Regions from separate parts of the Bacillus sp. GbtcB14 genome, predicted to be linked through region 1. Evidence: riboswitches for the same ligand, from Rfam matches in the RefSeq annotation. Region 1 holds a riboswitch; each other region holds the start of a gene.
What was found. A riboswitch is a leader RNA that binds a small molecule or an ion and turns the genes downstream of it on or off. The one in region 1 is predicted to bind S-adenosylmethionine.
Positions count from the first base shown of each region.

Region 2: it holds a riboswitch for S-adenosylmethionine, as region 1 does, so the genes downstream of both, KVT31_RS06970 (MFS transporter) here and KVT31_RS12485 (Na+/H+ antiporter NhaC family protein) in region 1, are expected to answer to the same signal.
Region 3: it holds a riboswitch for S-adenosylmethionine, as region 1 does, so the genes downstream of both, KVT31_RS18350 (ECF-type riboflavin transporter substrate-binding protein) here and KVT31_RS12485 (Na+/H+ antiporter NhaC family protein) in region 1, are expected to answer to the same signal.

Region 1 covers NZ_JAGXJT010000003.1:678,808-682,095, reverse strand. The annotation lists gene KVT31_RS12490 (lmo0954 family membrane protein) at 1-173, opposite strand, end outside; gene KVT31_RS12485 (Na+/H+ antiporter NhaC family protein) at 403-1,719, opposite strand; SAM riboswitch class I at 1,814-1,919, opposite strand; gene KVT31_RS12480 (ribonuclease FAU-1 family protein) at 2,040-2,558, opposite strand; gene gltP (glutamate/aspartate:proton symporter GltP) at 2,626-3,288, opposite strand, start outside.
Region 2 covers NZ_JAGXJT010000002.1:392,227-395,514, reverse strand. The annotation lists gene topB (DNA topoisomerase III) at 1-54, shown strand, start outside; gene KVT31_RS06975 (DUF4153 domain-containing protein) at 326-1,573, shown strand; SAM riboswitch class I at 1,707-1,812, shown strand; gene KVT31_RS06970 (MFS transporter) at 1,942-3,165, shown strand; gene KVT31_RS06965 (arsenic resistance protein) at 3,219-3,288, opposite strand, start outside.
Region 3 covers NZ_JAGXJT010000006.1:20,202-23,489, forward strand. The annotation lists gene KVT31_RS18340 (macrolide family glycosyltransferase) at 1-526, shown strand, start outside; gene KVT31_RS18345 (aspartate/glutamate racemase family protein) at 576-1,256, opposite strand; SAM riboswitch class I at 1,410-1,525, shown strand; gene KVT31_RS18350 (ECF-type riboflavin transporter substrate-binding protein) at 1,665-2,213, shown strand; gene KVT31_RS18355 (ABC transporter ATP-binding protein) at 2,224-3,288, shown strand, end outside.

The DNA.
Region 1 (3,288 bases):
AAACCAACAATACCCCAAGCTAACTTTCCAAAAAATGATTGTGCTCGCACAAATGATTTATAGCTCCAGTACACAACTCCTGCTCCGATTGCGAATCCTACAATACCAGCAAGGCTACCAAGAGCAATTAAAGCCAAAATACCGGCCGCGATAAACGCTAGAAATTGTTTCATCTTGTGCTTGCCTCCCTTCGATTTGATACTCTTATCTTAACTATTTTTTCATTTTTCCATAACGAGCTTAAGAACCGTTTTCGACTCAGACTTAAGACCGAGTTGCATTCAGCCTTTTGTAAAAACATACGGTAGGATAGGATGATTCACTCTTTTATCGCACATAAAAAGCCGTACAGAGAACATTCTCTGTACGGCTTTCGTTACTATTTCATAAACTTCATTTTACTTATGCTGTTTTATGATACTCTTTCTTTCCCGCTACTTTAGAAAACCTCGGGAAACCAATTAATATAGAAATGATTCCGCATACTCCAACTAAAATCGGATAAAACGCATATGGTAACAATTCAATCGGAGATAACGCTGCAAATCCTGCTGCAGTTAACATTTGCGCACCATACGGAATTAATCCTTGCACACAACACGAGAAAAGATCTAATACACTCGCTGATTTACGAGGATCAATTTCATATTGGTCTGCAATGTTTTTCGCAAGCGGACCTGTAAAGATAATAGAAATCGTATTATTCGCTGTACACATATTCGTCATACTCACTAAGCCAGCAATACCGAACTCCGCTCCTTTTTTTGAACGAATGTTACGAGTTAAAATATTCATTAAATATTGAATACCACCATTATATTGAATCAGTTCGACCATACCACCAATTAAAATAGCAAGTAATACTAACTCCATCATACCGCCCATTCCAGTCGTTACACTTTTAAAGAAACTCTCTAACGTGTAACTACCATCTAAAAGACCGATAACGCCGGATAGTACAGTTCCACCAGTTAACACAATAAGTACATTCCAACCCAGTAGCGCTGTAATAAGTACTCCTGCATACGGTAAAATCTTTATCCAGTCAAAGCTATGCGCTTTAATCTGCGTGTCGCTTCCTAAAGTAATGATTACTAATAGTACAATTGTAATAATAGCTGCCGGTAATACAATTAAAAAGTTCGTTTTAAACTTATCTTTCATTTCTGTTCCTTGCGAGCGTACAGCTGCGATTGTTGTATCTGAAATAAATGATAAATTATCACCAAACATCGCTCCGCCAACAACTGTCGCCATCGTAAGTGCAATTGAGATATCAGTTTGCCCACTAATACCTACAGCAATTGGTGCTAATGCAGCAATTGTTCCCATTGAAGTTCCCATCGCTAATGAAATAAATGCCCCGATAACAAAAATTCCAGCTACGATAAATCCTTGCGGTAAAATTGATAACGCTAAGTTAACTGTAGAATCAACGCCGCCCATCCCTTTTGCTGTTTCAGAGAACGCTCCTGCCAGTACAAAAATTAAAACCATAATCATAATATCTGGATTCCCTGCACCTTTAGCAAATCGTTCCACTTTTACATTAAAGCTTTCTTTACGATTCATTGCTAAAGCGACTCCTACAGCAATTGAAATCGCTACAAGTATCGGCAATTTATAGAAATCACCTGTAATAATTCCAGAACCAATAAATAGTGCCAAAAATATTCCAAGCGGTAATAAAGCTAAACCATTTCCTCTCGTTTCTTTCAAAGTATCATCTCTCCCTAGTTTTAAACCTTTTCTACTGAACAACAAAAGACCTCTTCCAACGAGAAGAGGTCTTATACATCTATAAGAAACGCTCTTCTCATCTTTCAAGCACATGCTTGCTGGATTTGGCACAGCACTCTGAAATCGAGTCCGCTGCCGAGGCATCGTAGGGCCAGTCCCTCCGCCTCTCTTTATAAGAAGGTTTCATATTTATTTTTTAATAATAATTTCTTCCCTAACTTTACTCGCTTACAAAACAAAAGTCAATTATTTTTTGTATAGATTTTTTTGGTAATTATGCAAAAATTTGAATACAATACTCATTTTAACTTTTGGATTTCTTCTTCTAATATTGAAATCCAATAAAATTCACTATTGTTTATTGCAGCTATTATCCATTTCGTAGTGCACCAAGCTAAATCATACTCTTCTTTTGTAACATCGGCACTTTTATAAGCACCCTCTAGCTCATCTTCATCGAGTACATACATCTTACCGTTCGGTAATAACACTACATCTAAATATAAATCATCAAAATACGGTAAACCACGGTCGTCTATTTTATATTCTTTCGTCACATCGATGTAATATTGCACTAATTTTTTCTGATCATCTAACATGGCTGTAATCGCAAAGTTCTCCCCATTTATGAAATATTGAATCCACGTATACTGATTCCCTGCAATACAAAGTTCTTTCCCATCATATTCTTTATAACTAGGTTCCCTAACCTTTTTTATTTCCAGTATTCCTAGCATTCCCTCTTCTATTTGCTTAACCGTATAATCTTTCTCTATTAGTCGCTTCCACGAAGAACCGTCACCATATTTACGTTTCATTACGTCCGCTCCCCTTCTATATAGAAAAGCCCCCACATATTATGTGAGAGCTTGTTCAAATTATAATTTAAGCTGCTTGTTTATTGGAAATTTCCTCTAAATAAGCTTGTCCTTTTTCAGCGTCATACTGACCTTCCCACTTAGACATAACTACAGCTGCTAAAGAGTTACCTACAACGTTAACTGCTGTACGGGCCATATCTAAAATACGGTCAATACCAGCGATGAAGGCTAAACCTTCAGCTGGAATACCTACTGTACCAAGTGTTGCTAATAATACAACGAATGATACGCCCGGTACACCCGCAATACCTTTTGATGTAACCATTAATACAAGTAATAATGTAATTTGTTGTGTAATGGATAATTCAATACCATACATTTGCGCTAAGAAAATTGCTGCAATTGCTTGATATAGTGTTGATCCATCTAAGTTAAACGAATAACCTGTTGGAATAACGAAAGATGTAATTGCTTTCGGACAACCGAATTTTTCCATCTTCTCCATAATTTTCGGCAAAACTGTTTCTGAACTTGCTGTAGAGTATGCTAAGATCAGCTCGTCTTTTAAAATCTTAAAGAATTGGAAAATGTTAATTCCAAATAGTTTCGCTGTAAGTCCTAGTACGACTACAACGAAGAAAATCATCGCACCATATACAACTATGACTAATTTCCCTAATGGAATTAATGAAGATAAGCCAAACGTCGAAACTGTTACACCAATTAA
Region 2 (3,288 bases), on a different contig from region 1:
GATGCGAAGTTAGAGTGGAAAGATAATAAGATGAATTTTGTGTTTGAGAATTAAGTTGTTTCAACAAATAAAAAAAATATGATAATTAAACTGTATCCTATAGAATAGACACTTAAAAAAGTCTATACTATAGGATATTTTTTTTGAATAAGTAGTACTATATATTTTTATTTGAAATGAAATATACAATAAAAAAATCTTTATAATTGATAATTTTTTATTGTAAAACAATAAATTTTGTATTAAAATCAATATCATAATAAATCAGTGAGATGCTTTTTATAGAAAGGTAACAACGCTGTTTTTTATTAGAGGAGGTAAAACTATGAACAATCACAATTTGATTATTGAAAATATGGATAACCCTCATGAGTTGGAGAGAATGTATAGAAAAGACCCGAAAGCTTTTAAAAAGTCATTCTCACAAGCATGGGATGAAAACCCTGATTCTCAGGTGCTAGCTGCTTGGTATGAAAGGTTGCATTTCAAGGGAAAGACAAATGCAGAAAAAATATCACTGTTTCAAAAAGGTTTCTTATTCATGGGCATGTTAGCTATTTTAGCTGGGCTAAGCACTAGAATCATTTTCCACTTTGTCGAGCAGGAAGCAATTGCTCCAATTAACATAGCTTTTGGTGTAATGCCCTTTATCGCTGCTTATTTTATTTACAATAATACTCCGAAAAAAAGTATTATTTATTTCCTGGCAGCGTTGTTCCTAATTGCCGGGTTGTATCTTAATATGTTGCCATTAAATTATAAAGACAGCAGTATCCTTGCGTATTTACATCTTCCTATATTGTTATGGCTCTTATTGGGACTTGCGTTTACGGGAAATGAATATTCAAAAGGTAGTACAAGATTAGCGTATATTAAGTTTAATTTAGAATATGGTCTTCTCTACGCGAGTATGGCAGTGAGCGGAATGATACTAGCAGTATTAACCATGCGTTTATTTAGCTTTGTTGACTTGGATATAGGAGAGTTCTATTTTAGTAATGTTGTTTTATTTGGAGCTGCCGCTCTCGCTGTAGTGGCTGCATACTTAGTATCATTAAATCTTAAACTTGCTAAAAATATTACACCATACATATCTAAAATTTTTAGTCCACTTGTCTTAATCACATTGTTTATCTATCTTATAACGGTAATGTGGGTCGGGAAAAATCCATTCTTGGACCGCAATTTCTTAATGGCCTTCAACGGAATACTCCTTGGTGTATTGGCTGTTACTATATTTTCTATCGTTGAGAGTGATTCAGACGAGAAAAAGAGCATTTCAGATTATATAAATTTTGCCTTAATTGTTCTGGCACTTATTATTGACACTGTCGCATTGTCAGCCATCGTATTCAGACTTTCTTCTTACGGGATTACACCTAATAGACTTGCTGTTTTAGGCGTAAACATACTGATCTGGGCAAATCTCATTTGGATTATGTTTTCTTATATGCGTTTCTTGCAAAACAAATCAGGACCGACAGCTATTCAAGATGCCGTTACGAAGTATTTGCCAATCTACGGACTTTGGGCAGCGGTTGTTATATTTACTTTTCCTATAATTTTTAATTAGAAAGGTTTTATTAACGTAACGACAAAATTGTTAAAAGAGGATGATAGGTGTCATCTTCTTTTAACTGTATAGAAAAACATATTGAAATTATTTTGATGTAAAATACAAGAAATTTAGATAATTAAATAAAAACTTCTTATTAAGAGAGGTGGAGGGACTGGCCCTTCGAAGCCTCAGCAACCTAATGTTAAATAAAGGTGCTAAATCCTGTAGGATCTAAAAGTCCTAATAGATAAGAATTCGGTTATAAGAAAACCTTCTTCTTATTTTGAAGAAGGTTTTTTGTCATATAAATAGAGAATTAGAAAGGTGGTGATACAGAAGCGAAAGAATTAAAGAAAATATAGAAGAAGAAACCGGAGGGCGTAGTGAATAATCAAGTTGAAAGTTTAAAAGAGGATAGCACTAGTGATAGTATTTGGAGCAATAAAGTTTTTTCGTATTTTTTCTTAGCAAGTTGCACTTCTTTGATAGGCAATTCAATGGTTACGCTCGTTTTACCGTTATGGGTAATGAAATTAACGAATTCTCCAATACTTGTTTCTGGAGTAAACATTGCAATAGCAACGACTACGATTCTGTTTGCGCCTGTGACAGGAACGTTAGCAGATCGAATGTCGAGAAGAAAGCTTATGATAATTGCGGATGTTATGAGATGTATCGTTATGATTTTAATTGCAGTTATAGCATTTTATAATAAAATGCTATACATTCCGTTACTAATTTTACTTATAATACGTTCAATGGGGAGTTCCTTATTTACACCAGCTTCAAATGCAGCATTAGTAACATATGTGGAAGAAAAGCATGTTCAACAAGCGATTACGCTGAGGCAAATATCAATACAAATCATATCGGTTACCATTCCTTTAATAGCGAGTTTTTTAATTAGTATTTTTAGTTTTCATGGAGTATTTGTATTAGATTCACTCACATTCTTTATATCTTTTTTAATTTTAATGAACATCAAATTTCCACGTGAATTGAAAGTAGAAAAGAAAAAGCCTTTTTACGAAGACTTTAAAGAGGGTTTCTCCATATTTAATAGTAATCAATCATTGAAAACATTGCTTATGAGCGCTGCGGTTATTAATTTACTTGGAGCGGCGTGTATGCTTTCACTACAAGTAATAGTTGTTAGAGAAATGGACCTTTCTACGGGATGGTATAGTATAGTTTTTGCGGCATCACCGATAGGGATTTTAATAGGAGCATTTATTACTAAAAAGATTCGTAAATATAAAACGATTACGACTGCTTTTATATGTACTGCTATCATGGGGATTTTTAATGCTGCAATGGGTACGACGTTAAATCCGGTATTATTTTCAGTTTATTATTTTTTATCAGGAATTGCATTTGGAGTGAGTAATGTATATTTTGGAGTACTGTATAGAAAATTAATTCCAAATGAAGTGCAAGGGAGATTTTTTGGTTTTTTAAGTTCGTTATTATTAGTATCAACTCCAGTTGGAATTGCAATAACAGGATATTCATTAGAGTCAATTTCAGCTTCTATTCTATTTATTATAATTGGTATTATTACGTTTTTAGTTTCGGTTATTTCATTTGTAATGATAAATAAGAAATAAGTGTTGTATGAGATTTTTCAAAAATAAAAAACGTCCTAAAGTAGGACGTTTTTTTATGTATATTGCTGTTTTTTCTTAATAAGTAACAACACTTGTGAAACACAAGCAAGTACTGGCAGTTCA
Region 3 (3,288 bases), on a different contig from region 1:
ACTTAAATCGCTTAAAGATAAGAAAGTTATTTATATTTCAATGGGAACACTGCTTGAAGGAATCGAACCATTCTTTAATACTTGCATTGATACTTTCTCGGATTTTGATGGGATAGTTGTAATCGCAATTGGTGATAGAAATGATCGTTCTAAAATTAAGAAAGCGCCAGACAATTTTATAATTGCTTCATACGTACCTCAATCAGAAGTATTAAGTGAAGCAGATGTTTTTATTACACATGGCGGCATGAATAGCGTACACGATGCTATTTATTTTAATGTCCCATTTGTTATAATTCCACATGATAAAGACCAGCCAATGATAGCACAAAGATTAACCGAACTAGAAGCAGCACATAGGTTATTGAAAGAGTATGTTAATGTGCAAACTTTAAAAGAAGCAGTAACAGACGTTCTTTCAAATGAAAAGTATAAGCATGGTATACGAAAACTGAAAGATAGTTTTTCAGAATGTGGTGGTTCAAAAGAAGCGATCGCAGTTATTAAATCTCTTTTAAATAAATAGTGTGGATAATATAAAAGCATAGAGGCTCTACCTTTATGCTTTTATATTATTATCCTGCAAATTGCACAGCAGTATTTGCATGTAAAAAAGCAGTATCAAAAACAGGTACAGTAAGGTCGTTTTGAGAAATAAGCAAAGGAATTTCAGTACATCCTAGTAATATGCCTTCTGCACCATTTTGAATTAATGATTTTGTAATTTGTAATAGCTTTTCTTTAGATGTTTCTGAAATAATTCCTTTACTTAATTCATTTAAAATAACATGATGAATAAAATTTCTTTCCTCTTTATTTGGAATGATTGTCTCAATGTTATAATTCGCTAGACGTGATTTATAGAAGTCTTGTTCCATCGTTTGTTTCGTTCCTAATAGTCCAATACGTTTTATATTCTGTTCTACCATTTTCTTTGCACTTACATCACCGATGTGAAGGAGCGGTATTGATATTGCCTGTTCTACGTCTTCAGCAAATAAATGGACCGTATTGGAACACATTAATAAACATTCAGCTCCCGATTTTTCAACCTTTTTGGCAACTGTGACTAACTCGTTTTTCACTTCTTCATATTGATGGTTTTGTAATAAAGTAGTTACTTCACCAAAGTCCATACTATATAAAACAAGCTTCGCATTTTGATCGTATTGAGAGAGTGTAAGTGTATTAATATGTTTATAGTATAACGATGTAGATTCCCAACTTAGTCCACCAATTAAACCGATTACTTTCATCGTACATTCCTCCCGTAACTATTTTGAATTTATTATTTCATAATTCCGATAAGAATACAATGATTTAAATGTACCGTTAAACGAAAAATAAAAATAATTAGAAAAGTGTTGAAATTTACACTTATAAGTGCCATAATACGAATTACAAATTAATACTTATCCAGAGAGGTGGAGGGTACGGCCCTACGAAACCTCAGCAACCCCTATGTAAATTTATAGGAAGGTGCTAATTCCGCAAAGGACACAATGTGTTTTTTGGAAGATAAGAGGATTCTTGAACGTGAAAGAAAATGACCTCTTATATAAGAGGTCATTTTTTGTTGTATAGAAAGGGAGTGTCAATGCATAATTCATTTTCAAAATAAATATAGAGTAATAAAAGTTGACTAATACGAGAGGGGAATTGTAATGAACAAATTATCAACAAAGTTAGTAGTAGCAATCGGAATTGGAGCAGCATTATACGGCATATTAGGTCTTTGGGGATTTTCTATTGCACCAAATACATTTATTAAACCTGCATTAGCTATTTTAACTGTTTTTGGAGCGTTATTTGGTCCGGTAGCAGGATTGTTAATAGGACTTATCGGTCATACCGTAACGGATACAATCGCTGGTTGGGGTATTTGGTGGGGGTGGGTTATTAGTTCAGGCATTATCGGATTTGCAATGGGACTCATACAAAAAAGAGTTGGCTTTAGTGTAAAAAACGGGACGTATAATAAGGGAGATATTTCTTATTTAGCTATCGCTGGGTTACTTGGTATTGTCTTTGCTATTATATTTGCTGGCGCATTCGATATTATTGTGATGGGAGAACCGTTTGACAAAATTGTTATACAAGTATTAGGAGCAACAATTGCGGATGTTATTGTATTTTTAGTTCTTGGATTGCCGATTACAATAGGTCTAGCTAAGTCTAATAAGAAACATACAAATTTAAAAATTGAAAAGTAGGGATGTTAACATGCAACCAATTATTTCTTTTGAACAATTCAGCTTTCAATATGAGCATGCGGCGCAGCCTACTGTAAAAGACATTACTTTTCATATATATCCTGGGGAAAAAGTATTACTTGCTGGACGTAGTGGTTCAGGGAAGTCAACGTTAGCTCATTGTATCAATGGGCTAATCCCGTTTTCTTATGGGGGGATTAGTACTGGTAATATTTTAATTGCCGGAAAAGACCCGAGGAAAGGGAGTATTTTCGAACAGAGCAAACAGATAGGAACAATTTTGCAAGATCAAGATGCTCAATTTATTGGTCTTACAGTAGAAGAAGATGTAGCTTTTTATTTAGAAAATGAATGTGTAAATCAAAACACTATGAAAAAAATTGTTTCAGACTCATTAAAAAAGGTAAAGATGCATTCTTTTCATAAACAAAGTCCACATGTATTATCAGGGGGACAAAAACAAACTGTTTCTTTAGCAGGGGTGTTAACAACGAATGCCGATATATTATTATTTGATGAACCTTTAGCGAATTTAGATCCTGTAAGTAGCTTACATACAGTAGAACTTATTAAAGATATACACAAACAATATAATAAAACAATTGTAATTATTGAACACCGAATAGAAGAAATGTTAAATCTGGATTTAGATAAAATCATTTTAATGGATGAAGGGGAAATTGTTGCGATAGGCACTCCAGAAGAGATTTTAACGTCTAATATATTACCATCTATCGGCTTAAGAGAACCTATGTACATAGAAGGATTAAAGAGATTACCTTTTGATAGTAATAATGCCGTAATATATCCACTTGAGAATCTTCAAAGAGAAAGTGTAAGTAGCGCAATAAATGAGTGGATGGAGAAGCAAATTTTTTGTAAAAGCACTCCTACAAACAAAGAATTATTGAAAGTAGACAATTTGTCGTTCTCCTATCCTAATAAACAAAAAGTATTAGACAATGTAAATTTCTCGATAAAAGAAGGGGAAATTGTAGCACTTTTAGGTCATAATGGAGCTGGAAAATCAACATTAGCTCATAGTCTTATAGGTATAAACAAAACAAAAAATGAT